Regions from separate parts of the Kocuria sp. CPCC 205261 genome, predicted to be linked through region 4. Evidence: predicted binding sites of a transcription regulator. Region 4 holds the regulator's gene; each other region holds the start of a gene.
What was found. The regulator HrcA, encoded in region 4, represses chaperone genes, less so after heat shock. The targets are predictions, from matches to a motif close to TTNGCACTCGNNNNNNNCGAGTGCNAA.
Positions count from the first base shown of each region.

Region 1: the regulator HrcA is predicted to act here: its motif matches at 1,717-1,743, upstream of groES (co-chaperone GroES).
Region 2: the regulator HrcA is predicted to act here: its motif matches at 6,102-6,128, upstream of groL (chaperonin GroEL).
Region 3: the regulator HrcA is predicted to act here: its motif matches at 5,232-5,258, upstream of RF646_RS05860 (Hsp20/alpha crystallin family protein).

Region 1 is NZ_JAVKPU010000001.1:238,140-245,910, forward strand. It holds gene groL (chaperonin GroEL) at 1-1,181, opposite strand, end outside; gene groES (co-chaperone GroES) at 1,289-1,585, opposite strand; gene RF646_RS01090 (ABC transporter ATP-binding protein) at 1,878-2,633, opposite strand; gene RF646_RS01095 (iron chelate uptake ABC transporter family permease subunit) at 2,630-3,667, opposite strand; gene RF646_RS01100 (ABC transporter permease) at 3,660-4,637, opposite strand; gene RF646_RS01105 (siderophore ABC transporter substrate-binding protein) at 4,717-5,697, opposite strand; gene RF646_RS01110 (class I SAM-dependent methyltransferase) at 5,859-7,229, shown strand; gene RF646_RS01115 (glutamate--cysteine ligase) at 7,333-7,771, shown strand, end outside.
Region 2 is NZ_JAVKPU010000007.1:30,113-37,883, forward strand. It holds gene RF646_RS08210 (FMN-binding glutamate synthase family protein) at 1-256, shown strand, start outside; gene RF646_RS08215 (lipid II:glycine glycyltransferase FemX) at 345-1,427, shown strand; gene RF646_RS08220 (threonine/serine exporter family protein) at 1,585-3,696, shown strand; gene RF646_RS08225 (siderophore-interacting protein) at 3,701-4,552, opposite strand; gene RF646_RS08230 (uracil-DNA glycosylase) at 4,572-5,255, opposite strand; gene RF646_RS08235 (DUF3263 domain-containing protein) at 5,315-5,539, shown strand; gene RF646_RS08240 (hypothetical protein) at 5,691-6,017, shown strand; gene groL (chaperonin GroEL) at 6,274-7,771, shown strand, end outside.
Region 3 is NZ_JAVKPU010000004.1:80,671-88,441, reverse strand. It holds partial or broken gene RF646_RS05895 (Dyp-type peroxidase) at 1-144, opposite strand, end outside; gene RF646_RS05890 (NAD(P)H-dependent flavin oxidoreductase) at 259-1,272, opposite strand; gene RF646_RS05885 (NUDIX domain-containing protein) at 1,355-1,789, shown strand; gene surE (5'/3'-nucleotidase SurE) at 2,048-2,905, opposite strand; gene RF646_RS05875 (1-phosphofructokinase family hexose kinase) at 3,125-4,087, opposite strand; gene RF646_RS05870 (GNAT family N-acetyltransferase) at 4,149-4,628, shown strand; gene RF646_RS05865 (ChaB family protein) at 4,692-5,111, opposite strand; gene RF646_RS05860 (Hsp20/alpha crystallin family protein) at 5,371-5,865, shown strand; gene RF646_RS05855 (MMPL family transporter) at 6,015-7,771, opposite strand, start outside.
Region 4 is NZ_JAVKPU010000002.1:246,631-254,401, reverse strand. It holds gene RF646_RS04215 (PhoH family protein) at 1-1,043, opposite strand, end outside; gene RF646_RS04210 (GerMN domain-containing protein) at 1,188-2,144, shown strand; gene RF646_RS04205 (16S rRNA (uracil(1498)-N(3))-methyltransferase) at 2,167-2,928, opposite strand; gene dnaJ (molecular chaperone DnaJ) at 2,925-4,067, opposite strand; gene hrcA (heat-inducible transcriptional repressor HrcA) at 4,130-5,152, opposite strand; gene RF646_RS04190 (DUF3097 family protein) at 5,316-6,194, shown strand; gene RF646_RS04185 (DUF4870 domain-containing protein) at 6,408-6,839, shown strand; gene hemW (radical SAM family heme chaperone HemW) at 6,845-7,771, opposite strand, start outside.

The sequences.
Region 1 (7,771 bases), on a different contig from region 4:
TCGATGCGGTGCTTGCGTTCCTTCTGCTCGACCTCGGTCGCGGCACCGACCTTGATCACCGAGATGCCACCGGCCAGGCGCGCGAGGCGCTCCTGGAGTTTCTCACGGTCCCACTCGGAGTCCGTGCGGGCGATCTCCGCCTTGATCTCCGCCACACGCTCGGCCACGGCCTCCGAGGAGCCCGCACCGTCCACGAGCGTGGTCTGGTTCTTGGTCACGGTGATCCGGCGGGCGTTGCCCAGCTGGGACACGTCCACGCCCTCGAGCGAGATGCCGAGCTCGGGGGTGATCACGGTCGCATCCGTGAGCACGGCCAGGTCCTGCATGATCGCCTTGCGGCGGTCACCGAAACCGGGGGCCTTCAGGGCCACGACGTCGAGCGTGCCGCGCAGCTTGTTGACCACCAGGGTGGACAGGGCCTCGCCCTCGACGTCCTCGGCGATGATGGTCAGCGGCTTCTTGGCCTGCAGCACCTTCTCGAGCACGGGCATGAGGTCCTGGACCGAGGAGATCTTGCCCTGGAACAGCAGCACGAAGGTGTCGTCCAGGACGGCTTCCTGGCGCTCCGGGTCCGTGACGAAGGACGGGGACAGGTAGCCCTTGTCGAACTGCATGCCCTCGGTGACGTCCAGCTCCACCTCGGTGGAAGAACCGTCCTCGATGGTGATCACACCGTCCGTGCCCACGGTCTCGAAGGCGCGGGCAATCAGTTCGCCGATCTCCATGGACTGCGCGGAGATCGCGGCCACGTGGGCCACGTCCTTGCCCTCCACGGGGCGGGCGTTGTCGAGCAGACGCTGGGCCACGGTGGCCACGGCCGCTTCCACGCCGCGCTTGATGTCGCCCGGGGCCGCGCCGGCGGCCACGTTGCGCAAACCCTCCTTGACGATGGCCTGCGCGAGGACGGTCGCCGTGGTGGTGCCGTCACCGGCGACGTCATTGGTCTTGGTGGCCACTTCCTTGGCCAGCTGGGCGCCGAGGTTCTCGTACGGATCCTCGAGCTCCACCTCACGGGCGATGGTCACGCCGTCGTTGGTGATGGTGGGTGCGCCCCACTTCTTGTCCAGGACCACGTTGCGCCCGCGGGGGCCCAGCGTGACCTTGACGGTGTCGGCCAGTCGGTTGACACCGGATTCGAGCGCTTTGCGAGCGGCGTCGTTGAACACCAACTGCTTGGGCATGTGTGCTCCTTACGAAACGAGAAGGGTGTGGAAATGACGGCGCGGTGCCCGCGTGGCCCGTTCTCGGGCGAACGTCCGGGCACCGCGCACGAAAGTCGTTGCGGGGATTACTTCTCGATGACGGCCAGCACGTCCCGCGCCGGGAGCACCAGGTACTCCTCGCCGTTGTACTTGACCTCGGTCCCGCCGTACTTGGAGAAGATGACCACGTCACCCTCCTTGACGTCCACGGGGATGCGGTTGCCCTTGTCGTCCACGCGGCCCGGGCCCACGGCCAGGACGGTGCCTTCCTGCGGCTTCTCCTTGGCGGTGTCCGGGATGACCAGACCGGAAGCGGTGGTCTGTTCAGCGGCCAGCGGCTGAACCACGATGCGATCCTCGAGAGGCTTGATGGAGACCGACACGATCTCTCCCTTTCTTCTAGGCGTGTGAGACGGTGTGCGAACGCGCCGTGTCATGGGGTCCCATGACCGCGTCCGCCACAGGCCAGTTGGCGTGCCAACCGTCGTCGCGGTGCCGATTGAGCGCCTGGCCTTTAGCACCCTCAGCATGAGAGTGCTAATCATCACTGTAGGGAGACGGGCCGCGCGCGGTCAAGGCGCGCCCGCCGCGCTCGTCTCTGGGCACAATCCGCGGGTACGACGCCGCCGTCCCCGCGGCCGCGTCAGTCGAGGCCGGCGAGCCGTCCGTGCCGCGTCAGTAGTAGACCGCGAGCCGTCCGTGGGGACCGTCGTGGCACGTGACCGGGGTGTCGAACACGCGCGTGAGGGTCTCGTCCGTCATGATCTGCTCGGGCGGGCCGAACTCCACCACGCGACCGTCCTTCACGGCGCAGATCCAGTCCGAGTAGTGGCTCGCGAAGTTGATGTCGTGCAGCACGATCAGCACGGTGCGTCCGAGCTCGTCCGCGACGCGGCGCAAGTGATGCATCATGTGCACCGAGTGGCGCATGTCCAGGTTGTTCAGGGGCTCGTCCAGCAGGAGGTACTCGGTGTCCTGGCACAGCACCATGGCCACGTAGGCGCGCTGGCGCTGACCGCCCGAGAGCTGGTCCAGGTAGCGGTTCTGCAGGGGTCCCAGGTCGAAGAAGTCGATCGACTCGGAGATGATCCGCTCGTCGTCCCGGGTGATCCGCCCGCGCGTATAGGGGAAGCGACCCAGCGCCACGAGCTGACGCACGGTGAGCCGCGCGGTGAAGTGGTTCTCCTGGCGCAGCGTGGAGACCACCTTGGCGAGTTCACGCGGCGGCGTCCTGCTCACGTCGTGACCGCCGATCTCCACGGTGCCGGCCTCGGGACCCAGCAGGTGACCCATCATGGTCAACAGCGTGGACTTCCCCGCGCCGTTGGGCCCCACGAGCGCGGTCACGCCACCGGCGGGGATCTGCAGATCCACCGGCCCGATCGCCAAGTCCGTGCCGTACTCCTTGACCAGTCCGGTCAACTGGATCACAGTCTGCCCCTCCTCAGGATCACGAAGAGGAAGACACTGCCACCCACCAGCTCGATGATGATGGACACAGCGCCCTCCGCGTAGAAGACGTTCTTCAGGACGAAATAGGCCCCGGACAGCACCGCGAAACCGATCAGCGCGGCCATGGGGAACACGTAGCGGTGGTCGTGGGTGTCCGCGAACTGGTACGCCAGGATCGCCACGAGGAACCCCAGGAACGTCATGGGCCCGATCAGGGACGTAGAGACCGCCATCAGAATAGACACCCAGAACAGGGTGAGCAGCAGCCCCCGGCGGTGGTCCATTCCCAGGTTCGTGGCCACGTCCCGCCCCATAGCCATGACGTTGAGCGTGCGGGAGTGCGCGTACAGGGCCACCGTGGCCACCACGCACAGCGGCACGGCCAGCGGGAAGTACCCGGGATCCGCGTTGGCCACCGAGCCGAACAAGCGGGCGCTGAGCACGTCGAACTCGCTCGGTGAGAGCAAGCGCTGCATGAAGGTGGACACCGCGCCGAGCCCGCCGCCCAGGACGATGCCGATCAGCAGCATCACCTGCACGTTGGCGTACTTGCCCGAGAGCAACCAACCGTAGAGCCCCAGCGCGAACACGATCATGAGGCTCACCTGCAGGGCGTACTGCGGCAGCCCCTGCACCGCACTGACCCCCACCGCACCCAGGAAGTACACCGCCGAGGTCTGGATGAGCACGTACAGGGACTCGAAACCCATGATCGACGGCGTGATGATCCGGTTGTTCGCGGCGGTCTGGAACGCGACCGTGGCCATGGCTTGGCTCACCGCCACGATCAGGATCACCACCACGCTCGTGGCCCGGGACTCGGCGATCCGCCAGAACCCCGGGGTGCCGAACGGCAGGGGGTTGTCCCACGTGAGGATGCCCGCGCAGAACACGAGTCCCGCCGCGAGCAGGGACAGCGCGGTGATCCAGTAGCGGCGGCGGTGGGCCGGGGAGACGAAGGCCCCCGACCCAGTGCGCGCCCGGTCGTGGCGCAGCGCGGTCACCTCAGACATGGCGCCGGCTTCGCAGCAACAGGGCGATGAACACCGCAGCGCCCACGATGCCCAGGATCAGGGACACGGGGACCTCGAACGGCGCGATGATCGTGCGCCCGATCAGGTCACACACCGTGACCAGGCCGATCCCGAGCAGGCACACCCACGGCAGGTTGGAGCGCAGGTCGTCGCCCCGGAACAGGGACACCACGTTGGGCACGATCAACCCCAGGAACGGCAGGTTGCCCACGACCACTGTGACCACGCCGGTGGCCGCGGCCACGAGTCCGGTGCCGATCAGGATGATCCGGTTGTAGTTCAATCCCACGTTGGTCGCGATGTCCTCGCCGAGTCCCGCCACGGTGAGCCGGTCCGCGGTGATGACCACGAGCACCGCCACGAGTGCCACGACCCAGAGGGTCTCGTACTGGCCGCGCAGCACGGACGTGAAACTGCCGGCGAACCACACGCCCAGGTTCTGCAACCGGTCCGTGACGAGCGCCAGGTAGGTGGAGATCGACCCCACCACGGCCCCGAGCATGATCCCCACGATCGGCACGATCAGGGAGGAACGCAGCGTAACCCGGCGCAGGAACGCGAAGAACACCATGGTCCCCACGAACGCGGCCACGATCGCGCCGATCATCCGTGCGCTCAACCCGGCGTCCGGGGCCAGGATCATCATGAGCAACAACCCCAGCCCGGCCCACTCGGTGGTGCCCGTGGTCGTGGGTTCCACGAACCGGTTCTGGGTGAGCAACTGCATGACCAGCCCGGACATGGCCATCGCGGCACCGGCCAGGACCAGGGCCACCGTGCGGGGAATCCGGGTCAGACCCAGGAACTGCTCACCCTGGGCGTCCGAAAGGTCCGCGACCCCCGTGACCAGGGACAGCCAGAGCAGTCCCAGGACCACCAGCAGGGCGAGCCAGAACTTCCAGTCCCGGGCCACCCCCGTGCGGGTCGGACGTTGTGCAGTGGAGACCATCACGTGTGCTTCCTGGATCATGCCGAAGCCCCGCGGGAGGCTCCCGCGGGGCGTCGGTGGTCGTGCGGGGTGGGAGGGATCAGTTGCTCCGGCCTCCCAGTTTCTCCGCGATGTCGTCGAGGATCTCGGTGTAGGTCTGGATCCCCTCGTTCGTGTAGGTGTCCGCGGGCAGGTAGACCACGTTGCCGTTCTTCACCGCGGGGACGTCCTTGAGGGCCTCGGACTTCTCGATCACCTCGGACGCCGGGCTGGCACCCTCGGAGGTCTTCACGCCCGCGTCACGGTCCAGCACGATGAGCAGTTCCGGTCGGGACTGGGCGATGGCCTCCACAGAGATGTCGTCCCCCTGGTGGTTGTCGGAGCCCTCGACCTTCAGCGCGGGCTGCAGCCCCACCATGTCGAACAGCGGGCCGATCGTGCGTCCCTTGCTCGGTGCCACGTACCCGATGTCACCACCGGAGACGATCACGCCCATCGTGGACTGGCCGTCGTAGGCGTCCTTGGCGCGCTGGGCGGCCTGGTCGAGCCCGTCGGTGAGTCGGCGGGCTTCCTCCTGCTTGCCGAAGACCTCGCCCAGGGCCGTGGTCTGGCGCTTGAGTTCCTCGTCCAGCGGCTGATCGTCGCGCGGATCCAGTTCCAGCATGGCGGCGTCCGGGACGAGCTTTTTGATGTCGTCGTAGTACTGCGTGAAGCGCTGCCCGTTGATCACGAGGTCCGGGTCCACCCCGGCGATCGCCTCGAGATTCGGTTCGCGGTGCGAACCCAGGTCCACCACGGCATCGTCGTTCGCATAGGAGATGCCGTTCGGGATCAGCTGCTTGGGGGCGGCCTTGAGCTGTACGCCCCAGTCCGCGAGCGTCTCGAACACCCGGTTGTCGGTGGCCACCACGGACTGCGGCGGTGCGGGAACGGTCTGCTCGCCCTTGTTGTCCGTGACGGTCACGGTGGCCGAGGACGCCTGGTTGTCGGAGGCGTTCTGGGCGTTGGCACCGCATCCCACGAGGGCCAGTGCCGCCACGGCACTCAGCGCCACACCGGGGATCAATCGGTTCATGGACATGGATCTTCTCGCAATCTCGCGGGGTCGTCTGTTACGGGCGGCCAGCCACTAGGTGAGCCTAACCTAATTAGGGATGCGGATCGTAATGTAAATGGTTCTGTGACGGGCGTCGCGGCCCGCGCGTTCGCCGCGGCTTCCCCGCGCCGTGATGTGATGGACGCGTGAACGCCTCCACCGCCCCCGACGACGCCGAGACCCGCAGCCTCGCCCAGCTGCTGACCCCGCAGGGGATGCGGCTGCTGGATTCGCTGGGCCCCTACGACCCGGACGCCACGCTCTCGCTCTCCCAGTCCCTGCGAGCACAGGGCCACGACCCGGAGCTCGTGGCCGCGGTCCTCACCCAGTCCCGGTTGCGCGCCAAGGCCCACGCCAAGTTCGGGGACTTCGCCCGTCACATGGTCTTCACGCGCGATGGTGTGGAGCAGGCCACCCGGTGGTCGGTGGCCGCCCTGCACGCCCAGCGGTTCGCGCAAGCGGGGATCGAGCACGTGGTGGACCTGGGATGTGGGATCGGCGCGGACTCGCTGGCCCTGGCCGCGCTCGAGCGCACGGTCACCGCGGTCGAGCGGGACCCGGTCACCGCGGCCGTGGCGACCGTCAACCTCACGGGATGGCCGCGCGCTCGCGTCGTGTGCGCGGACGCGCAGTCCTTGGACCTGGACGCCCTTGAGTCCGGTCCCGCGCAGGGCGTGTGGCTGGACCCCGCGCGCCGGGTCTCGGGTCACGGGCGCACGCGGCGGTTGTTCGACCCGGAGGCCTTCTCCCCTCCCCTGTCCTTCGTCACGGACCTCGCGGACCGGGGGCTCGCCGTGGGCGCCAAGCTCGGTCCCGGCATCCCCCACGAGCACGTCCCGCGCGCCGCGGAGGCCCAATGGATCTCACAGCACGGTGACGTCGTGGAGGTCGCATTGTGGTTCAACGCCGTGCGCCGCCCGGACGTCGCGCGCGCCGCCCTGGTCCTCGGACACGACGGCGCACCCCGCCTTCCCGGCGCCGCCGACGACACGCTCGTGCCGGGTGACGACGCGCCGGGTGCCGGGGACGGCCGGAACGGTGACGCATCCCGGGACGGTGCCGCGGCGTCGTTGGCGGCCGAACTGACCTCCGCGACGTGGGAGTCGCCCGCGGCGGAAGGGGATCTGCTGGGCGCGGTGGGGCAGTACTTCTACGAGCCCGACGGCGCGGTGATCCGCGCGGGGCTCGTGACCGATCTCGCGCAGCGCATCGGAGCGCGTCTGATCCATCCCGCGATCGCGTACCTGAGCTCGGACACGCTCGTGCACACCCCGCTGGCCACCGCGTACGAGGTGCGCGAGGTGCTGCCCCACACCGTGAAGACCCTCAAGAAGTGGGTGCGGGAGCAGGACGTGGGAACGCTGGAGATCAAGAAACGCGGCACGGACGTGACCCCCGAGCAACTGCGTAAGCAACTTGCACCCCGGGGCACACAGCGAGCGACCCTGGTCATGACGCGACTCGAGCAGGCGGGGAAGGAACGGCGCGTGGTGCTCGCCGTAAACCTCGTACACTGATACCCCTGTGTTCGGACCGCGCGCGACACCCCGGTGGTCGGCAACGACGTCCCGGTTCAGGTCACGACCGCCGATCCCGGTGCACCCATGAGAGGACCACGCCGTGCAGATTGATTTCCACAGCTCCGAACGTTCCACCCTGGGTGTGGAGTGGGAGGTCGCCCTGGTCGAGCGCGAGAGCGGCGAGCTCGCCCCGCGCGGCCAGGAGGTCCTCGATGCCCTCGTGGCGCAGCACCCGCAGTTCGGTGAGGAGGGGGACCACCCCCATGTCACGGGCGAGTTCCTGCAGAACACCGTGGAGATGGTGACCGGTGTGTGCGACACCGTGGGCGAGGCCGTGGACCAGCTCGCGGACACCCAGGACCGGATCCGGGAGATCACCGATTCGCGGTCCCTCGAGATCTTCGGCGCGGGGACCCACCCGTTCTCCCAGTGGGCGGACCAGCCCGTGGTGGACAAGGAACGCTACTTCAAGGTCCTGGACCGCGCGCAGTACTGGGGCCGGCAGATGGTGATCTTCGGGGCCCATGTGCACGTGGGCA
Region 2 (7,771 bases), on a different contig from region 4:
TCGCGAGCCGGCGCTGTCCGGTGCCCGCGGCGGCGAGCGCGGTACCGAGTCCGCCACGCCGCGCACGAGCGGGCCGTCCGCGGGGCAGGCCTCCGAGGCGAACCCCGGGCAGTCCACCGCGGGCACGAGCCGGCGTCCCGAGGGGCAGCCTGGCAACGCGGCCGGTGCCCAGCACACGACGAGCGACCCGTCCCCGGACTCCGATCACGTGGACCCCTCCGACGACTCACGCACCCGCAACCCCGGGCTCGCCTGAGCCCGAGGGATACCATGTGAGGCGGTGCCGCGACAGCGCGGCACCGCCTCACGTCGTCAGTGCCCCCCTGTACAGGATTGAGAGAGCCTTGCGAGAATTCACGGCACGTTTTGCCACCGATCAGGAAATCGCCGAGTGGGACTCCCACGTCACGGCCAACCCCTCGGGCGGCAACCTGTTGCAGTCGGAGGCGTTCGCGCTGGTCAAGAAGGACCACGGGTGGAAGCCGCAGTACGTGGTGTACGAACCCACGGACGGTTCGCAGCCCAGTTACAACCTGGTGCTCGAGAAGTCCGTGCCCGCCCTGGGCAGGCTGTGGTACATGATCAAGGGCCCGGACGTGGCGAGCGTGGACGACATCCCCGGCATCGTGGCGGCCAACGAGCGCTTCGTGGCGGGTCCCGCGCGCGGCGTGTTCGCGATCAAGTACGAACCCGAGATCGTGGCCTCCGACTACGCCGCGGGCGTGATGGCGCGCAGTGGACTCGTGAAGTCCTTCGAGATTCAGCCCAATGACTCCACCGCCGTGCTGGACACGCACATGGACGAGAAGGCCCTGCTCAAGTCCCTGCACTCGCGGGGTCGCAACGCGGTGCGCCGTGCGACCCGCGAGGGCTGCGAGGTGGACCAGGTCCCGCTCACGGAGGAGAACATGCGCGCGATGTACGCGCTCATGGATTCCGTGGGTCAGGGTCACGCCAAGGTGACCCTGCGTTCCTACGAGTACTACCGGGCGTTCTGGAACAATTTCGCCGATCGCGGTCAGGGCCGGCTCTACTTCACGTACGAGGACGGCAAGCCCTCGGTGGGTGCCTACGTGATCTCCTACGGGCGCAAGGGCACCTACAAGGACGGCGGTTCCAAGCCGCGGCGCAAGCAGTACGGGGACTCGCACCTCGTGCAGTGGAGCGCCATTACGGACCTGAAGCAGGACCACGAGATCACCCAGTACGACTTCTGCGGGACCCCGCCCTCCGACCAGCTCAAGAACAAGGAGCACCCCTACTACGGTCTGGGGTTGTTCAAGACGAGCTTCACCAAGACTGTCGTGGATTACGTGGGCGTTTGGGATCAGCCACTCAGCCGCGCGAAATATGCTGTGTGGAACAACGTGGCGGAGAAGGTACAGCGCCAGTTGTGGGTGCGCCGCACGGGTCAGCCCTTCTACTGATCGGCGGCCGCGGCCCCTCCACCCGGCCCCCGCTCGCCCGCAGGCGCGAGGACGTGGGCGAGCACGGGCGCGCGAGCGGATGCGTGTGGGCCGGCACCCCAGCACACAGGAGTCGAACAGTGCCTGCGGCGGCAGGGAAGGGTGATCCCACGTGAGCGTGAGCGAGCAATTGACGCGTCTGGCGCGCCAGGGCTACCCGTCCTCGGGTGAGAGCACGGGCCCGTACGCGGTGGACGGTGAACCGTTCGGTCCCGCCGGGGACACCGCGCTGCGCGACGCCGTGCAGCACACGAGTCCGCGGCGTCGTACGCGTTACGCACCGCGCCCCACCGAGGAACAGGCCGCCCGGGCGGAACTGCGTAGCGCGCCCGTGCACACCGACACCCGGACGACGTCGCAGCTGCGGGTCCCCGGCGTCCGTCCCCGCAGCGCCGGGCACGGTCCCGCGAACGGCACCGGAACGCCGCAGGTCTCCTCCCTGCCCGTCCTCACACCGGGCCAGATCGCCGCCGACCGCGCGGGCCAGGGGCACCGGGCGGCGGTTCCCGCGGCATTGACCGAACCCATCGGCAGCCCGTCCCGGCGTGGCACCGCCCCCGCGAGCTCACCCGTGGAGCGCCCGGAAACCGTGGCGCACGAGCCGGCGCCCGCGACCACCGCGATCTCGCGGGGCGTGTACCCGGCCACCCGGGTCAAACCGTCGCGGGCACCCAAGGCACTGTTGCGCTCCCTCGTGCAGGGGGACGCCGCGCCCACCGCGCCCATGCGTGTGGTGGACCGGCTCACCGCCACACCGTTCCAGCACCTGCGCAAGTTCGGGGACAGCACGGACCGCCAGGCCCGGCGCACCCTGAACTTCGCGCTGCGCCTGGCCGAGACCATGTTCCACTACGGCGCGGACGCGCTGGACGTGGAGAACGCGATCATCGCGGTGTGCGCCACGTACGGGGTGGAGAACCTGGACGTGGACATCACCAACCAGTCGGTGACCATCAACTACGTCGCGGAGACCACGGCCACGGGCAAACTCACCGCCGCCGGCGAGGCCCTGCGGCGGGTCACCGAGGACACCGGTTCCTCCGCCCACCCCGCGACCGCCCTGGCGGGCACACCCGGGACCACGGGGGAGCAGCGCGGGAGCTCCGCGCCGCGCACCGGCCAGGACCCGTGGGGCGATTCTTCGACCTCGAGCCACACCGTGATGCGCGTGGTGCGTTCGTGGACCGACAACTACTCGGGTCTCGCGGACTCCCATCAGCTCGTGACCCGGATCATCGAGGGCAACACGCCCCTGCGGGACGCCGAACGGGAGCTCGCCCGGATCAACGCCCGGCCCAAGCCCTACCCCAAGTGGGTCGTGTGGCTCGCCACGGTGATCGCGGCGGGGACCATCACGCTGGCGATCGGCGGCAGCCCGGCCGGTGCGCTCGTGGCCGTGGTCTCCTCCGTGGTGGTGCAGTCCGTCACGGCGAAACTGGGGGCGTGGCGGATCCCGGAGTTCTTCTCCCTCGCGGCCAACGCCCTGGTGGTCACGCTCGGTGCCCTGTTGATCTCGGCGGTGGGGGTCGAGGTGTCCCCGCCCAGGGTCATCGCCGGTGGGATCATCATGTTGTTGCCCACCACCCGCATGGTCTCCACGATGCAGGACGCGATCAACGGTTTTCCCGTGACCGCGGCCGGACGACTACTGTCCACCGCCATGGCGTTCCTGGGGATCGTGGCCGGGATCGCCCTGGGGATCACCTTGTCGGCGCACCTGGGGGTCCCACGGATTGACGTTTCCCAGTCCGGGTTCACACCCGCGGCAGCCATGACCAACACGGTGTTCATGCTGATCTCCACCGCTCTGATCGCGATCACCATGCAGGCGAAGCCGCGTCACCTGCTGCCCGCCGTAGCCGCGGCCCTCGTGGGCCTCGGTTTTTACCACGGCATCGGTAGCTTCGATCCCAGCACACGATTGGCCACGGGCATGGGGGCTGTGGCGAGCGGTTGCGTGGCCGCGCTGCTCGCGGCGAGGGCCAAGATCCCGCAGGCGATCCTCGCGATCCCCGCGATGACCTACCTGCTGCCCGGGTTGAGCCTGTTCCGCGGAATGTACGCGATCACCGTGGAGAACGAGACCACGGGGGACGGCATCACGGGACTCGTCAACGCCATGGTGTCCATCGTGCTGCTCGCGGCGGGCGTGGTGCTCGCCAAGTACCTCATGCGCCCGTTCATCGAGCGGATGCAGTACCTCTCCCAGCGGCGCAACCGCCGCCGCTGACCGGTCAGAGGATCTTGCCCACGGGCAGCTTCTTCTCCGCCTGGAACGTCTCCTCGGCCCGCCCGGCCGCCCAGTACCCGGACAGGGATACCTGCGAACGCTCGAGCCCGCGGACGTCGAGCAGTTCCTTCCGGGCAGCCTTCATGGCCTCGCGCTCGCCGTGCACGAACGCCTGCACCCCCGCGGTGTCCTCGGGCCACGCGGCGTTCGCGAGTCCCGTCACGAGGGCGCGCTCACCGTCCCGCTGAGCGGCGCGGTGCACCCAGCGCACCCGGACGCCCTCGGGGATCGCGAGGTCGGTGAGGTCGAGTTCGTGGGAGGCGTCCTCGACCTCCAGGAAGGCTTCTCCGCGCGCCGAGGCGGGCAGCGCCTCGAGGTTCGCGAGCACGGCGGGGACGGCGGCGTCGTCGCCAGCGAAGACGCTCCACGCGGCGGCCGGATCCGGGAGCCACTTGCCGCCCGGGCCGAGCGCCACGATCCGGTCGCCGGGGGACGCGGCATCCGCCCACGGCCCCGCATAGCCTTCGGTGCCGTGCAGGGCGACGTCGATCCATACGGTCTCGGCGTCGGGTTCCGTGTGGCGCAGGGTCATGTGCCGCGTGACGGGCTGGTCCTGGGGTGCGGCGTTTTCGCGCGCGGCCCAGTAGTCGGGGAACGCGCCGGGCGCGGTCGCCGCGAGCGTGGCTGCGGAGAAGAAGACGAGCTTGACGTACTTCTCCGGCGCCTCCATGTCCTGGAACTGCTCGGCGTTCTCGATCCTGCACACCACGCGCACCATGCCCGGGGAGAGCTGAATCCGGTCCGTAACCGTGAGGTTGAGCTGGGGTTTGCGGGGTCGCGCCGGAGTTTGTGCCATGCGTCCAGCGTAGGTGCTGCTACGCGGGCAGTTCCCACGAGACGGGCTGGGCGCCCTGTTGTTGCAGCAGCTCGTTGGCGCGGGAGAACGGGCGGGAACCGAAGAACCCCCGGGACGCGGACAACGGGGACGGGTGCACCGATTCCACGGTGGGCGCCCCACCCAGCCAGTTCTTGGTGCCGCGGGCGTCGCGACCCCACAGGATGCCGACGAGGGGTTGCTCGCGCGCCCCGAGCGCGCGGATCGCGCACTCCGTGACCGCTTCCCAGCCCTTGCCCCGGTGGGACGCGGGGGAGCCCGCGCGCACCGTGAGGACCCTGTTGAGCAGCATGACGCCCTGCTCGGCCCACGAGGACAGGTCCCCGTGCGCGGGCGGCGTGATCCCCAGATCGGAGTGCAGTTCCTTGTAGATGTTCTGCAGGGACCGCGGGATCGGGCGCACGTCCGGGGCCACCGAGAACGAGAGGCCCATCGCGTGGCCCGGGGTGGGGTAGGGGTCCTGGCCCACGATCAACACCTTGACCGCGGACATCGGCTCGCGAAGCGCGCGGAAGATGTGGTCCCCAGCGGGCAGGGTGTGGTGGCCCTCGGCGTGTTCGGCGCGCAGGAACTCGCCCACGGCCCGGATCTGCGGCTCCACGGGCTGCAAGGCACGGGCCCACTCCTCGTTCATGATCTCGTGCAACGGGGGCGGGGTGTTCACGGTGCGACCTCCAGGGCGTGCGGCCTCCGGGTGCCGCCCGGAGCGTTAGGGTTGAGCCCATGTCTACCACGGGCGACGGCCTCGACGAGCTCGACCGGGCCATCCTGGACCTGGAGTCCGAGCACTGGAAGTACCGCGGCGCCAAGGAGTCCGCGATCCGCTCCCGCCTGGGGTTGAGCCCCGTGCACTACTACCAACGGCTCAACGCCCTGATCTCCTCAGAGGCCGCCGCGCGCCACGCCCCCATGCTGATCTCCCGGTTGCGCCGCGCGCGCAATCGCTGAGTGGGTCCCCGGGTGCGCGTGGGATAGTGGGCAGCGCACCGCGGACCCCTGACCGCCGCGGGTCCGGCAGGCGGGGCGCACGCCGTCCCACGGTCCCGGCACCCGCGGGTCGGCGCCCCCGATCCCGCCGTTCGTTGAGGAGAGCCACAGCATGAGCGAGTACCCCCGTGACGAGTTCGACGACGTCCCCGAGGACGGCGCCCGGCAGGGTGCCCACCGGGGCCATAACCCGAACGCCCGAGCGGGGTCCCGGGGCAAGTTCCTGGCGATCCTCGTGACCGGTGTGCTCGCCCTCGTCCTGGGGGCGGTGGCCTTCGTGAACGCCCCGCGCACGGCCCAGGAAGCGCTCGCCCTCCCCGCCGCAGCCGTTGCGGTGTCCGCGGACGACGACGCCGCGGCCGGTGCCTCCGCGGTGGGTGCCGTGGCGCTCGGGACGGCCGCGAGCGACGTCGTGCCCGGAGCCCCCGCGGCCGCCTGAGCCGCCCGTTCAGCCGGGGACGAAACCTGAGTCCACTGGACGCAGGGCGTTTGCGGTTCCGGCATGACGAGTGCCACTATGGGATTAGCACTCAGTCGCGTGGACTGCTAACCGGGTCCGGTGGTGGTCGCGCGGCGGACGAGTGACATCACGGTGAGGTGGTTGCGGCGCGGTGAGGATCGCGGCGCGGCACCGTCCGTCGCGGGCATCGTGATGACAAGTCTTGTTTGTCAACCGTCCAGGAGGGACGAAACACATGGCAAAGATGATCGCATTCGACGAAGAAGCCCGCCGCGGCCTCGAGCGGGGCCTGAACACCCTCGCGGACGCCGTCAAGGTCACCCTCGGCCCGCGCGGACGCAACGTGGTCCTCGAGAAGTCCTGGGGCGCCCCCACGATCACCAACGACGGCGTGTCCATCGCCAAGGAGATCGAGCTCGAGGAGCCGTACGAGAAGATCGGCGCCGAGCTCGTCAAGGAGGTCGCCAAGAAGACCGACGACGTCGCCGGTGACGGCACCACCACAGCCACGGTGTTGGCCCAGGCCCTCGTGAAGGAGGGCCTGCGCAACGTGGCCGCCGGTGCGGACCCGCTGTCCCTCAAGCGTGGCATCGAGAAGGCCGTGGCCGCCGTGACCGAGCAGCTGCTGTCCTCCGCCAAGGAGATCGAGACCGAGGAGGAGATCGCCGCGACCGCGTCCATCTCCGCCGCGGACCCGGAGATCGGCAAGCTCATCGCCGAGGCCATGGAGAAGGTCGGCAAGGAAGGTGTCATCACCGTCGAGGAGTCCAACACCTTCGGGCTGGACCTCGAGCTGACCGAGGGTATGCGCTTCGACAAGGGCTACCTCTCCGGTTACTTCGTGACCGACGCCGACCGTCAGGAAGCCGTCCTCGAGGACCCCTACATCCTGATCGTCAACTCCAAGATCTCCGCCGTGAAGGACCTGGTCCCCGTACTCGAGAAGATCATGCAGGCCGGCAAGCCGCTGCTGATCATCGCCGAGGACGTGGACGGCGAAGCGCTCGCCATGCTCGTGCTGAACAAGATGCGCGGTGCCGTGAAGTCCGTGGCCGTCAAGGCTCCCGGTTTCGGTGACCGCCGCAAGGCGCAGCTTGCGGACATCGCGATCCTCACCGGCGGCCAGGTCATCACCGAAGAGGTGGGCCTGTCGCTCGAGTCCGCCACGATCGACCTGCTGGGCCAGGCCCGCAAGGTCGTGGTGACCAAGGACGAGACCACCATCGTGGACGGCGCCGGTACGCAGGAGGAGATCGAGGGTCGCGTGGCCCAGATCCGCGCGGAGATCAACAACTCCGACTCCGACTACGACCGCGAGAAGCTGCAAGAGCGCCTGGCCAAGCTGGCCGGCGGAGTGGCCGTCCTCAAGGCGGGTGCCGCCACCGAGGTCGAGCTCAAGGAGCGCAAGCACCGCATCGAGGATGCCGTGCGCAACGCCAAGGCCGCCGTGGAGGAGGGCATCGTCGCCGGTGGTGGCGTGGCCCTGATCCAGGCCGGTGCCAAGGTCTTCGAGTCCCTCGGGCTGTCCGGGGACGAGGCGACCGGTGCCAACATCGTCAAGGTCGCGATCGACGCGCCGCTCAAGCAGATCGCGCTGAACGCCGGTCTCGAGCCGGGCGTGGTTGTGGACAAGGTGCGCGGGCTCGAGACCGGTTGGGGCCTCAACGCCGCCACCGGCGAGTACGAGGACCTCATGGCCGCGGGCATCAACGACCCCGTTAAGGTGACCCGTT
Region 3 (7,771 bases), on a different contig from region 4:
CGCATCGGAGCCGATACCGACCGCGCACAACAGGTCACTCGTGGGGACGCGGAACGAGACCGCCTTGGTGAGGTCCGAGACGTCCGTGAGGATGTCCGCGACCTCCGCCTCCGATCCCTCCTTGATGGTCAGGACCAGGAACATCGCGGACTTGGCCGGGGCGGCCACGATCTTCTGAGTGGGCATGGGCTCTCGGTGGGTGGGCGGGTTTGCTGTCCTTCCCACGCTAACCCTCGGGGACCGTCCCGCGGCAGTGGGTCACAACCCCCGGAAGAGTTCCACGATCTCCGCCGCGCTCGTGTGCCGGCACGCGCCGAAACCGGTGCCCGCCCACAGGTTCAGCCCCTCGGCGTCGCCCGCGGACGCGGCCCGCAGCGGCGCCGTCATGTAATGCACCTGCGGGTAACCACTCACCTGCGCAGATCCGAGTCGGTCGGTGAACCCATTACGCAGGGCGCGGGCCCAGCGGCCCGAGAACGCCCGCGTGACCACGGTGTCCCTGCCCCCGCTGTTCAGCAGGGCCTCCCGGTGGGCGGGTTTGGTCCCCGCTTCCCGCGCGGTGAGGAACAGGGTGCCCACTTGCACCGCCACGGCTCCGCGGCCGAGCAGGTCCGCGGCGTCCTCGCGACTCGCGATCCCGCCCGCGGCGATCAACGGGATCTCGCTCAACTCACGCGCCTGGTCGAGCAGTTCCGCGGTGCTGATGTCCTCCGGGGTCGTGGCCTGGCCGTGTGTGGCCCGGTGTCCGCCCGCTTCGCGGCCCTGCACCACGATCGCGTCCGGTGCGAGTTCCACCGCGGCCTCGACTTCCCGCGCGTCCGTGGCATTGAGGACGACGACGCTGCCCGCCTCACGCAACCGCGCGACGTCGGCCGCTCCCGGCAGTCCGAACGTGAGCGAGACGAGGGGCACGGGGTTGGCCACGAGGTGATCCAGCTTGGCCGGGTAGTCGTCATCCGTGAACGGGCCCGGCTGCGGTGCGGGGACGTCCAGGTCGGCGGCCACGGGGGCGAGGGCTCGCGCGTACGCCTCGAGCTGCTCCGGATCGGAGGGGTCCCGTTCGGGGACGAAGAGGTTGACCCCGAAGTGGTCCGTGCGTGCGGCGACCTCACGGATCTCCTCCGCCATGGCACTCGCGGATTTGTAACCCGCGGCCAGCATCCCCAGTCCGCCCGCTTCCGCCACGGCCACGGCGAGCGCGGGGGTCGAGGGGCCACCCGCCATGGGTGCCTGCACCACGGGTACGGACAGATCATGCAGAGGGTTCGTCATCGTGGCTCCTTATAGTGGGGGCGTGCCGGATTCCCATGATGCCAGTCCCCTCACCAGCGCCGACAGGTCCCCCTCACGTCCCGTGATCAAGGTGACCGGTGTGGTGCTGCGGCGCGCCTCGGACGGGGCGGTCCTGACCGTGCGCAAGCGTTCGACCGGGATGTTCATGTTCCCCGGGGGCAAGCCGGAGGGGGACGAGACACCGCTGGAGACCGGGATCCGCGAGGTCCGGGAGGAACTGGGGATCTCGCTGACCCCGGAGCAGTTGCGCCCCGTGGGGGAATGGCACTCGGATGCCGCGAACGAACCCGGCCACGGACTGCACAGTCACGTGTTCGTGAGCACCGTGCCGCTCACCGACACCCCCGTGCCTGCAGCGGAGATCGTGGAACTGCGGTGGCAGCCCCTCGCGGGTGCGGAGGACGTCACGGACCTCGCTCCCCTGGCCCGGTTGCATGCTCTCCCGGCGCTGCGTGCCGCGTCCAGCGGGGCATGTGTCTCCGGCCGCGAGTCGTGAGGTGCGCGGAGGCCACCGGCAAATTGTGAGGCACGTTGAGGCCCACCGCGGATTCTCAGGCGTTCCAAAGCCACTTAACCGCCCGAATACTGGCTTCCGCATGCCCAAAATTTTGGGACTGGATTCCGCGTGCCCAAGGGTTTGCGAGGGTCACATGGGCGGGCATTCCCGGGGCGGGTCAGCGGGGCATTCCCGGGGCGGGTCACTGGGGTATCGCCGTTTCACTATGTTCCACGCCGCGACAGCAGGGGCGCCGGGTCACGTGCGGCGCATGACCGTGGCGGCGTCCACGGTGACGTCGTCGAGGGGGGCGGGTGCGGCGTCGTCGGCGGAGGGATCGCGGGGGGTGATGCCCAGGGCGTCGGGTGCAATGGTGCGCAGGGTCTGGTGGGGGTCGTCCACTGGGGCGCGCAGCAGGGTGGCCGTGGCCCAGCCGTGGGTGAGGAGGTAGTGGTCGCTGTCGGGTTCCTCCGGGCCAGTCTCGGCGCTGTAGGTGACGGCGATGTGCTTCTCGTCCCCGCGGCCGATCTGCGCCTGCACCGCGCCGAAGCCCGCCAGCCGCGCGGGTTTGAGTCCACGGAGGCGTTCGGGGGCGACGTCGGGGACGTTGATGTTGAGGATCCACTCGTCGAACGGACGGGTCTCCCATCGCTCGAGCGCGAACCGGGTGACCAGGTGTGCGGTGTCCCAGTGCTGCGGCGCGCCGGACGTGATGGACACCGCGATGCCGGGGATCCCGTGGGACGCGGCCGTCAGGACCGCCCCCACGGTGCCGGAATGCAATGTGGCCTTGCCCGTGTTCGCGCCCAGGTTGACCCCCGAGAGCACGAGATCGGGCCGCTGTCCGAACGCACCATAGGACGCCAGGAACGCGATCAATGCGGGCGCGGCCTTCACGCCCACGCAGTCCACGTCGCGCGGCATCCCGGGCGGCGCGGCTGCGACGAGCGCGATCCGGCCGTCGATCTCCTCCCCGGACAGGGAGGAACTCGCACCCGAGTACTCCTCGGCAGGTGCGGCCACCTTCACCGTGTGCCCTCGATCCAGTGCGGCGCGCACCAGAACCGCGAGCCCCGGGGACGAGATGCCGTCGTCATTGGTGACCAGGATGTGCATGTGCACCATGGTGACACGCGCCCGTCACGCGGACCAGAGCCCGGTATTCGGGCCAGGCCACCCAGGAGGACCAACCCGGTCACGCTTCACACGGGCCGAACTGCCCGCGACCACGTCCGGTCAGGGTGCACTGGGCGTCAGACCGAACTGCTCGGCGCGTCGAGCCGGAGCCGGGTCGTGGCACCGAATCGGAGAGCCACAGGTCAAGCACCCGGAACGTCAGGACAGCGTGCGCACCGTGATCTCGCGGGCGAACTTCTCGATGGTCGTGCGGTTGCCGGTCCCCAGGCCGCGGCGCGCCACGTTCAGCGCTCCCGCTGATGCACCGAGGGCCACGGCCTCCACGAGATCGAAACCGCGCGCCAGACCCACCGAGATCCCCGCGGTCATCGAGTCCCCCGCCCCTCGGTGGTCCAGCGGTGTGATGGACGGCGCGGAGACCTCCCGCACGGAATCCTTCTCCACGAGCAGCGCGGGGTCCTTGGCGCGTGAGATCACCACGGCGCCCGCACCGCGTTCGAGCAGCATGTGTCCGGCGCTCACCAGGGCCTCCGCGGTGTCCTCCGCGACGAGCTCGAGATCGAGCACCTCTTCGTGGCTGATCTTGAGCACGTCCACGTTCGCCGCCACGGCCGCCAGTGCGGGCTTGCCGCTGAGGTCCGCGACCACGGTGGTCCCGGCATCCCGCGTGTCCCGGATAAGGCGGCCGAAGAACGACGCCGGCACCACGTCCCCGGGTTCGGCCCCGGTGACCGTGAGGACGTCCGAGGCGAGCGCGTCCACGAACGCCGTGCCGTAGAGATCGTCCAGTTCATGGCGGGAGAGCTCCGGGGGCGGCATATGGGCCACGGTCTCCCGGTCCTCGCCGCGCAGGTCGTAGACGTATCCGCCGTTGCCGTACCCGTAGCGCACAGCATTGACCTGCATGCCCAACCCGTCCAGCATGGTGCGGATCAGCGAGCCCAGTTCCCCACCGAACGGCCCGCTCACGGACACGTCCGCCCCCAGCGACCCGGCCATCCGGGCCACCCACAGCCCCTGCCCGCCGGGGTGCATATGCACGTCCGACTCGTGGGAACTACGGTTACGATGCGCAGCCGGTTCCGTGATTTCCGTGATCAGCAGCGGAGTGGGAACCAGGATGGAGATACGCGGCTTGGGGCCGGGGCGGGTCTCGGTCACGAACGAAAGCTACATGACACGGGCGCTGGTGAACAGCACACCAAGGTGTCACCATGGTGGGATGAACGTCACCGCACCGGTTCGTATCGTGGAAGGTCAGGCCGCCAGTGAGCACACGCTGCGCGCCCTGAGCGCGTACTTCAGCGAGTTGAACAACCGGATCGACGGCGGTTTCGATCCCGAACTCACCGAGGTCACCGCCCCGGAGGACGTCACTCCGCCGCACGGGGATTTCTTCCTCATGACGGATTTGGTCACGGGCTCGGTCATCGCGTGCGGCGCGGTGCGCAAACTCGACGATGACCGCGTGGAACTGCGCCGGATCTGGGTCACCCCGGAACACCGCGGACAGGGCCACGCGCGCACCCTGGTGCGGGCACTCGAGAACAAGGTGCGCGCTTTCGGCGCCACCACGGCCGTGGTCTCCCTCAACGAGGAGATGACCGAGGGGATCGCGATGTTCCGCAAGCGCGGCTACGAGCCCGTGGATTCCTTCCACGACGCCACCACGGCCTCGGTCTTCCTGGCCCGCCAGTTGTAGACCCACCGATCGCAGGCCAGCAGTCACAAACCCGCAGGGTATGAGCCCGCCGAGCGGTGAACCTCAGTCGCGGGCCTCGCGCGTCTTCTTCCGGTTGGCCTTGTCGATCGCCTCGACCAATTCGTCCTTGGTCATGTCCGAGCGTCCCGTGATGTCCAGTTCCTGGGCGAGTTCGTACAGGTGCTCCTTGCTGGCATTAGCGTCCACCCCGCCGGCGGTGTCCTCCGCGTTCAGACCGCCCTTCTCGGCGCTGTCGTCCGAGGGCCCGTTGTGCTCCTTGGGCTCCCAGTGGTCCCCGACCTTCTCGTGGGTGTGCTTGACGGCCGACCACGCGGTGCGCGCCGCCCGAGCGTCGTCGTGGTATTCCTCCTGCGCCGAGTCGTAGGTCTGCGCGAACGTGTCCTGTGCCTTCTCGTCCGAGCGTTGCAGCGTGGACGGGATCTCGTCCTGACGCGCGTGGCCGTTCTTCTTCGCCTTGGGCACGGGGGCCTCCTCAAAGCGTTCGGGTGTCACTGGTGACTCGATCTTACGCGCCGCCGACGCCGCTGCGACAGGCCCGCCCGCTGCTTGAGTCAGTGCCACTCAGCTTTCGTGCGTCAGTGACTAGCACTTCCGCCGACAGCCTGCTACATTAGACGTTGTTGAGTCACAGAGACTCAAGAAACGTGATGGCTCCACGCGGGTAATCGACCGGATCGCGGGGCACAGCACGTGGGTGCCGCAGAGTGAAGGAGTAATCGTCATGGCTACATTCGACCCGTTCTCCGAGGTCCAGAACTTTGCCAACCAGGTCCTCTCCGGCCGCAACGGCCTGGAGCAGATGCCCATGGACCTCTACCGTCAGGGCGCCAACTATTACCTTGCCGCGGACCTGCCGGGCATCGATCCCACGAGCGTGGACGTGGACGTGGACGGTCAGCTGCTGACCATCCGTGCGCAGCGTCGTCTGCCCTCCGCGGAGAAGGACACCAAGTGGATCGTGCGCGAGCGCCGCAGCCACTCGTTCGTCCGCCAGCTCAACCTGGGCCAGGGCATCGACACGGAGAACATCACCGCCGCGTACGACAACGGCGTGCTGACCGTGACCATCCCCGTGTCCCCCAAGTCCCAGCCGCGCAAGATCCAGGTGGCCACCGGCCAGGAACACCACGACAACGTGGTCCTGGAGCACGACAAGGGCTCGGACGAGGACCGCTCGCAGAACGTGCAGAAGGACTCCGAGGGGTCGCAGGACTGAACAGGGCCGATCAGGACCGACCCTTCACCGGCGCTGACCGGCGAATCCACCCGGTCGGAACAGGCCTGCTCAATCGGGGGCTCACCGCCCCATGACATGAGTGTGCCCCGCAGGTCACCCTGCGGGGCACACTCATGTTCACGACGGGGTCAGCGGTTCATCCACCGCACCACGTGGTCGAGGTCCTCGGACGCGCGGGAGGACCAGACCATGAGCGCGTACACGTGCGGTCCGCCCTCGCAGACCACCGCGGTGGTGTCGACGTTTGCTCGCACCAGCTCGGCCACGAACTCCATGGTGTCCGGGTAGAGCATGTCCCGGTCACCCTGCAGCACGAACGTGCGGGGCAGTCCGCGCACGTCGCCGAACGCGGGGCTCACCATGGGGTCAGTGACGTCCCGTGTGCCGGCCCACCAACGAGCGGCGGCCCGAGCGCCGTCGGTACCGAGCATGTGGTCCGCGTCCCGGTACGCCTCGATCTGGGGGTTCGTCACCGTGGTGTCCACCCACGGGGCCATGAGGATCAGACCCGCCACGCCGAGATCGTCCGCGTCCCGCAGTCGCATGGCCTGGGCCAACGCCAGACCACCGCCGGCGGAGTCGCCCGACAGGAAGACGCGCGGGCCGAACGAACGGGCCAGGTCCCACACGCCGTCGGCGAGTTCGAGCGCCTCGTCCACCGTGTGATCGGGGGCGAGCCCGTAGCCCGGCACCACCACGGTGACCCCGGTGCGCTGCATCAGGGCGTCGATCCAGCGCCAGTGCACCGTGGTCATGGGGTTCACGTACGCTCCGCCGTGCCAGTGCACGACCACCGGGGCGTCCGCCCGGGTGATGGCCGCCTTGGGCCGCGCAACGATGACCGGGTACCCGGCCACCATGACCTTCTCGAAGCTCGCGCGCTTGTGCATCGCCTTGTGCGGTGCCGCTTCCTCGCCGCGCACGGCCAGGGACTCGAGCAGCTTCTCCTCGGAATCCAGCACATCCGGGAGCACCCGCAACGCCTGGTTCGTGGCGCGCAGCACCGGGTCCGCGGCGCGCACGATCACGTCCGCGGCCGGCTTGGCGGCCCGGTCCTCGGCAATGCACGTGCTCGTGGAAGCCGCCGCGTGCCGACCGCGACGCCGCTGGGTCCCCGCGGTCCCGGGCGTTGCGGTGTCTTCGCGGGAGCCCCCATTCTCGGCAGCGCCCGCGGGCTCACCGCGGCGCTGGGCGTCATCGGCCACGGCACCGAGAGGGGCCCCGGTGGCATGGTGCTGCCCGGCCGAGCGGCGCTCGGATCCCCGGTGGTAGGTGGCACGGTGATCGGCCGCGGTGCGGTGGTTCCCGACATGACCGTGGGTCCGCTCGCCGGCCCCGGCACGGTGACCGTGCGACGTCGTCCGACCGGAAACACCGGTCGCACCGGCCGCACCCGCTGCGCCGGCCGCACCCGCGGTGGCCACGGCGGCGGTCGCGGCATGCTGCCCGTGGCCGGACTTTCCCCGGCGCTTCCCGGACACCGCGCGATGGCGACCGGTGACGGGGGCGGACCCGGCGGCGTCGCCCTCGGAGACCGTGCCGGACTGCCCGGCACCCTGCACGGCGAGGGACTCACCTTCGACGTCCACGTGCGGGAGGATCTTGTCCAGCCAGCGCGGGAGCCACCAGGCCTTCTCGCCCAGCAAACGCATCACCGCGGGGATCAGGAGCATGCGCACCACGAACGCGTCCAGGAGAACGCCGATCGCGAGTGCGAAGCCGATGGGCCGGACCATGGCCATGTCCGCGAAGATGAAGCCCGCGAACACGGAGATCATGATGATCGCCGCGGCGGTGACCACGGAGCGGCCCGCCTTGAAGCCGTAGACCACGGCCTGGCGCGCGGGGTGCCCGTGGGCGTAGGCCTCGCGCATCCCGGAGACCA
Region 4 (7,771 bases):
CGTTCGTCCTTGCGGCGGGCTCGTTCCACGCGGTGGCGGTTGGTGGTGTCGAACTGGTCGTAGGCGGCCACGATCTCGCCCACGAGTTCGTGGCGCACTACGTCCGCGGAGGTCAGTTCGCAGAACGCGATGTCGTCGATCTTCCCGAGCACGTGTTGGACTTGGCGCAGGCCGGACTTGATGGTCCCGGGCAGGTCCACCTGGGTCACGTCACCGGTGACCACGATCCGTGAGCCGAAACCTAGACGGGTGAGGAACATCTTCATTTGTTCCGGGGTGGTGTTCTGGGCTTCGTCGAGGATCACGAAAGCGTCGTTGAGGGTGCGCCCGCGCATGTAGGCCAGCGGGGCGACCTCGATGGTCCCGGCCTCCATGAGCCGCGGAATGGACTCGGGGTCCATCATGTCGTGCAGGGCGTCGTAGAGGGGACGCAGGTAGGGGTCGATCTTGTCGTTGAGCGAACCCGGGAGGAAGCCCAGTCGCTCGCCGGCCTCCACCGCGGGACGCGTGAGAATGATCCGGTTGACCTCCTTGGCCTGCAGGGCGCGCACGGCCTTGGCCATGGCCAGGTACGTCTTGCCGGTACCGGCGGGCCCGATCCCGAAGACCACGGTGTGCTCGTCGATCGCGTCCACGTAGGTCTTCTGGTTCACGGTCTTGGGCCGGATGGTCTTGCCCCGGGTGGAGAGGATGCTCGTGGACAGCGCGCTCGACGGGCGCAGGTCCTGGGCGTCACGCATCATGCGGGCCACGCGCAGCACCGTGCGTTCGGTGATCTCGGCGCCGCGCAGCGCCATCGTGAGAAGTTCCTCGAGCAGGGAGGCGGCCAGGCGGGTGTCGATCACGGGCCCCTCGAGGGCCACGTCCAGGTCCCGCACGGTCATCCGCACGGCCGGGAACTGCTGCTCGAGCAGACGCAAGGTCGCGTCCCCGTGACCCAAGGTCCGGACGGCGGTCTCCCGATCCGGTACGTGCACGGTGACGCGGGTTCGTTCGGTGGGCGGAGTGCTCAGTGCCTCGGTCCCTTCGGTTGGTTCGCTCATCGGGTCCAGCCTACCGGTGCGCGCGGACCCGGACCCGCCGGGACCGACGGGCTCGCACGCCGCAGGTTGCAATCCCATAACGGTCCGCCCGGATCCACGTGCGACGTTAGCGCCCGTGGCTTCCGGTGGGTAAGTTGTGTAGCCGTGAAAAATCCCGCAGGAACGACCGAGCCGCAGCGTCGTCGCGCCACCGCGCCCGGCGGACTTCGGCGCGCCGCGACGGGGGCGCTCGCCGTGTCGCTCGCCGCGGTCGTGGCCTCGTGTGGGACCGCCGCCGACCGACCGGACCACAACTCCGAAGCCGCCCCCGGGATCGCCTCCGCGCCCATGAACACGGACACCGCGATGGAAGGCGTGGCCACCGAACAGGCCCCCGTGTACTGGGTGGGCACCGGGGACCAATCGCGCTACCTGTTCCGCGAGTTCCGCACCCCGACCTCCCAGGACACGACCGACCCCGTGGCCCAGGCGGCGCTCATGGTCACCTCGGCCACCCCCGCGGACCCGGACTACCGGTCCCTGTGGTCCGCCGTGGACACCGTGGGCACCTCCGTGTCCCCGGACGGAACCATCACCGTGGACCTGCCCGCCGCCGCGTTCGCCTCCCAACTCTCCCCGCAGGACGCGCGGGTCGCACTGCAGCAAATGGTGTACACGGTCTCCGCGGCGGCCGTGACCGCCGGGCTGTTGGACTCGTCCACGGCCAAGGAGGTGCGGGTCCTCGTGAACGGGCAGAGCGGGTACAAGGCCTTCGGAGCCGTGGAACTTAATGCCCCGCTCACGCGTGACCCCGCACTGGCCGCGCCCGTGTGGCTCGTCGACCCCCAGACCGGGGCGGAACCCAAGAGCCCCGTGACGGTCTTCGCCCGCGTGCTGCCCTCGGTGCGTGACGCCCTCTGGGAGGTGCTCGAGGACGACCGCGTCGTGCACAGTGGGAACATCGCACCCGCTTCCCCCGGCTCGGATCCGACCACGGGCACGGAACTACGCACGAGCGTCACGCTCGACCCCGGGACGTACACCGTGCGCGTGAGCGGCACGGACGATTCCGACACCACCGTGTCCGACGATCACACGATCACGGTGCGCGCCGGGGACTGAGCCCTCCCCGTTGGGTCCCGGGTCAGTCCCAGAGCCCGAGCACCGCGTGCAGCGCGGCCAGTGCCGCGGGTCCCGCGGTGGACGATCGCATGACAGCGGTCCCCAGGCGCATCGGCTGAGCACCGGCGGCGCACAACGCCTCGAGCTCCCCGTCACCGATCCCTCCCTCCGGGCCCACGATCACCGCGATCCGGGACCGATCACCCCACCGGGTCGCGTCCGGGGTGGACCAACGTGGGCTCGCCGATTCATGCAGCACGAGCCACAGCGTCTCGGGTTCTGCAGCGATCAGCCGGGCCAGACCCGCGGTGTCCACCCAGTCACCGCGTTCGGGCCAGCGGGCGCGCCGGGACTGCTTGGCCGCCGCGGCCAGGGTGGAGTCCCACTTGGCCATGAGTTTGGCCGCGCGGTCCGCGTGGACGCGCACGATGCTGCGCTCCGCCTGCCACGGGATCACCCGGGAGACCCCGAGTTCCGTGGCGGCCTCCGCGGCCTGCAGGTCCCGGTCCCCCTTGGCGAGTGCCTGCACCAGCGTGAACTCCGGCTGCTGCGCGGCGTCGTGGTGGATTTCGTGGACGGTCACGCTCATCCGGTCCTTGGCCCCGGAGTCGAACGTGCACACCGCACGGGTGCCGTGCCCGTCCACGAGGTCCAGGGCCTCCCCCGCGCGCAGGCGCCGCACGGTCACCGCGTGCTTGGCCTCGGGACCTGCGACGTCCAGGACCTCCCCCGGGTGCGCCCGGGAGAGGTCCTCGGCGGGGACGTGGAAGACGGGGTTGGTCACAGGTCGTTGAACCGGTCCCGCAACCGGGAGAAGAACCCACCGGAGTGGTTGGTGTTCACGGTCGTACCGTCCGCTGCTTCCTCACCGCGCAGCTCGGCGAGTCGCTCGAGCAGTTCGCGCTGTTCGGAGGAAAGGTCCTTGGGGGTCTCCACCTCGAAGTGCACCTTGAGGTCCCCGCGGCCCTTGCCCCGCAGGTGGGTGACACCCAGGTCGTCGAGCGTGACGGTCGCACCGGACTGGGTGCCGGGATCGACGTCCACCGTGCGAGCGCCGTCGAACGTCTCGAGGCTCACGGTGGTGCCGAGCGCGGCGGCGGTCATGGGAATACGCAGGCGGGCGTGGAGATCGTCGCCCTCGCGGAGGAAGGTGGGGTCCGGATCCACCTTGAGTTCCACGAAGAGGTCGCCGTTGGGTCCGCCGGCGGTGCCGGCCTCACCCTGGCCGCCCAGGCGGATGCGGTTGCCGGACTGGATGCCGGCGGGGATCTTCACGGTCAGGGGGCGGCGGTCGCGCACGCGGCCCTCGCCGTAGCACTCGTGGCAGGGGCTCTCGATGACGGTGCCGAAACCGTTGCACTGGGAGCACGGGGCCTGGGTGGTGACCATGCCCAGGATGGACTGGCGCTGGTACTGCATGTGGCCGGAGCCGCGGCACATGGTGCACGTCACGGGGCTCGTGCCGGGCTGGCAGCACGTGCCCTGGCACGTGGGGCACACGACGGCGGTGTCCACCGTGATGTCCTTCTCCATGCCGAACACGGCGTCCTTGAGGGAGATCCGCACGTTGATCAGGGCGTCCTGGCCCTGGCGGGTGCGGGACTGGGGGCCGCGCTGGCCACCGGCTCCCGCGCCCTGGAAGAACGTCTCGAAGATGTCGGAGAAGCCGAAGCCCGTGCCGGGGAAGCCCCCGCCGAAGCCGGTGTCCGTGCCGTTTTCGTTGCCTGTGGCGTCGTAGACACGGCGCTTGTCCGGGTCGGAGAGGACGTCATTGGCGTGGGAGACGCGCTTGAACTCCTCGGCGGCCTCGGGCGAGGGGTTCACGTCCGGGTGAAGTTTGCGGGCCTTCTTGCGGTAGGCGCGCTTGATCTCTTCGGCGCTGGCGTCCCGGCTCACGCCGAGGGTTTCGTAGTGATCGCTCACGATATCGTCGTTTCTTCTTTCGTCGGTTCTACGGTTCTACGGTCGAGCGGGGCGGGCGGCGCTCACGTGCGCTCAGCCCCCAGGTTCTTGGACAGGTAGCGGGCCACCGCGCGCACGGAGGCCATGGTCGTGGGATAGTCCATGCGTGTGGGCCCCACGACTCCCACCTTGGACGCGGCGTGCGGACCGTAACCCGTGGCCACCACGGACGCCTCCGCCAGGGGGTCGTCGCTGTGGTCGGAGCCGATGCGCACCGCGACCCCGCGTTCGTCCTGCTGCATCTCGGACAACAATCGCAGCATGGTCACTTGTTCCTCAAGCGCCTCGAGCACCGGGGAGATGCTCTGAGGGAAGTCCCCGCTGAAGCGCGCGAGGTTCGCGGTCCCGGCCATCACCAGGCGGTGTTCGTCCGACACCGCTGCGAGCACCGCGAGCGCCCCGGTCACCGCGGTCCCGGCGTCGCGCAGTTCCTCGGGCAGGGCCGGGGGCAGGGTCACGGCGGCGTCGGGGACGTCTTCCACGGGCGTGCCGAGCAGGCGTGCGAGCACGTGGGCGCGCAGCTCCAGCAGCTGGGCCTCGGTCAGGGTGACGGGCAGTTCCACGGTGCGTTGGGCCACGCGTCCGGTGGTGGGGATCAGGATCACGAGTACGCGGGCGTCCCCCACGTCCACGAGTTCCACGTGGCGCACGGTGATCCCGGTGCGCACGGGATACTGGATCACGGCCACCTGGTGGGTGAGCTGGGCGAGCAGGCGCACGGTGCGCTCCATGATGTCGTCCAGGTCCTGGGCGCCGTCCATGAACACCTGGATCGCGCGGCGCTGGGCGGAGGTGAGGGGCTCCAGGGCTGCGATCTGGTTGACGAACTCGCGGTAACCTCGGTCCGTGGGGATCCGCCCCGAGCTCGTGTGCGGGGCCACGATCAGCCCGTCCTCCTCGAGGGCGGCCATGTCGTTGCGCACCGTGGCGGAGGAGACGGGTAGGCGGTGGCGTTCCACGAGCGCCTTGGACCCCACGGGTTCACGCGAATGGACGTAGTCCTCCACGATGGCGCGCAGGATCTGCGCTCGGCGCGGATGCTCCATGTGTCTCACCTCCCGTTGCTGGCAATTCTGGCACTCAAGAGTTCACAGTGCTAATCCTGGCCGTCCGGGGCCCGTGGCTCAGGGGCCGATTTTGATACGCTCGCGGCTGATTCGCCTGCCCGGCGGCGCGCTCGCGCCGCGGCACGACGTCGAGGAGTCGCCCGTGAACGCATCCGGCTGGTCCTGGGGTCCCCAGGACCTAGGCAGTCCCGACGTCGCCCGCACCGGTGCCGTCTCCCGGGACGTCCCCGTGGCCCGGGACATGGTGCTCGAGGACGTGGAGACCGGGTGGGTGGGCGCCGTCGTGGGCGTGGAGACCATCGGCGGGATGCGCGTGGTGGGTCTGGAGGACCGGCACGGGCGCGTGAAGTCCTTCCCCCTGGGCCCGGGCTTCCTCCTGGACGGCGAACCCGTGCGGCTGGGCCCGCCCGAGACCCGCAGCGCCCCGGCCAAGCCCCGGATCACGCGTTCGGGGTCGGTCGAGGTCGAGAACCTGCGCGCGTCGGTGGCCAAGGAGTCGCGTGTGTGGGTCGAGGGGTACCACGACGCCGAGCTCGTGGCCAAGGTGTGGGGCCACGACCTCGCGGTCGAGGGCACCGTGGTGGAACCCCTGCACGGGATCGACGACCTCCCCTCAGCCATCGCCGAGTTCCACCCCGGCCCGCAGCGCCGGCTCGGGATCCTCGTGGACCACCTGGTCGCGGGCTCCAAGGAGTCCAGGATCGCCCAGGAGGCGCTCGCGGTCCCGGGTGCCCGGGACAACGTGCTCATCCTCGGACACCCCTACGTGGACATCTGGCAGGCCGTGAAGCCCAGCGCCCTGGGGATCCGGGAGTGGCCCGTGATCCCGCGCGGGGTGGATTGGAAGACCGGGATGGCACGCGCGCTGGGCCTGCCGCACCGCACACCCCAGGACGTGGGGCGGGCGTGGCAGGCGATCCTTGCACGAGTGAACACGTACGCAGACCTCGAACCGGCCCTGCTGGGCCGCGTGGAGGAGCTCATCGACTTCCTCACCGCCCCGGACGCCGCCGATTCCTGACCCGGGCTGCGCCTGACCTGCGGTGACCCACGACGTCGACGGCGCTCGCAGCCGGTGGTCTACGGCTTCGGTGACCCGCGTTAGCGGTAACCCCCAGCGTGGGTGACGCCTGGTGTCGTCGTCCGGCGCGAGCCACGCGGGAACGACCGTAGGATGGGAGCACCGGCGTCCTCCGACCCGGATGGCTACCGCCCGTGAAAGGCACACCCGCTCGTGACTGACGCTGCTCCCTCCCCCTCCACTCGCTCCGCCGAGACTCCGTTCGAGTCCGTGGCCCCCGTGGCGCAACCCCTGGACGTGTCCCAGGACCGGCAGTGGGCCACCCTCGCCCACCTGGGTGGCGTGGTGGGCGTACTGCCCAGCTACATGATCCACCGGGTGTTCAAGGACCGCGGTCCCTTCACCGCTCAGGAATCCCGGGAAGCCGCCAACTACACCATGCTGCCCACCCTGGTGATCCTCGCGGGCATCGTGCTTTCACTCATCCCGTTCATCGGATGGCTCTTCTCGGTCATCGCCGCCGTGACCTGGCTGTTCCTGGCCATCACCTCCGTGCGCGCGGGCGTGAAGGTCAACCGCGGCGAACCGCATCAGTACCGGTTCAACACCCACCTCTACGACAAGTTCGCGGCCCGCAACTCCTGACACGGTCACCAGTCGAGCAAGCGGCGCGTCACGGCGTCGGCCATCAGACGCCCCGCGTCCGTGAGGACCGCGGACCCGCGGAGGGCGGCGGTGCCGTCCAGCCAGCCGTCGGCGATCAATCCGGCCACCGCGTGCCGCCCCTCCGGGCGCAGCCCCTCGAGCGGGAGTCCCTCACGGATCCTGATCCCGAGCATCACGTGTTCCACGTACTGCGTCTCGCCATTCAAGGTCTCGCGGCCCACGGCCGGTGAGTCACCCCGGCGCACGGCGGCCGTGTAGGGCAACGGGTGCTTGAGGTTCCACCAGCGCACGCCGTCACTGTGTGAGTGCGCCCCCGGGCCGATCCCCCACCAGTCCTGATTGCGCCAGTACGCGAGGTTGTGCACGCTGCGGTTCTGCACCGCGCTGCGCCCGTGGGCCGCGCGGGACCAGTTGGACACCTCGTACCACTCGAACCCGGCCTCGCGCAGCAGCGCGTCCGCGAGCGTGTACTTCTCCGCCTGGTCGTCCGGATCCACGCCCGGCACCTCACCGCGGCGGATCTGGGCGGCCAGCTTGGTGCCGTCCTCGATGATCAGGGAGTACGCGGAGACGTGGTCGGGGTCCATGGCCAGCGCGGCCTCCAACGAGGTGCGCCAGTCGGCCACGCTCTCCCCCGGTGTACCGTAGATCAGGTCCACGCTCGCGCCCAGTCCGCGGTCCTTGGCCCAGCCGACGGCGCGCGGGACGTTCGTCGGCGTGTGCGTGCGTTCCAGCACGCGCAGCACGTGGGGCATCGCGGACTGCATCCCGAAGGACACCCGGGTAACCCCGGCTGCGGCGAGCACGTCGAACGTCTCCTCGCTCACCGAGTCGGGGTTGGCTTCCACGGTGACCTCGGCGTCCGGGGCCAGCCCGAAGCTCTCCCTGGCCTGCTCGAGCATGAGCGCGAG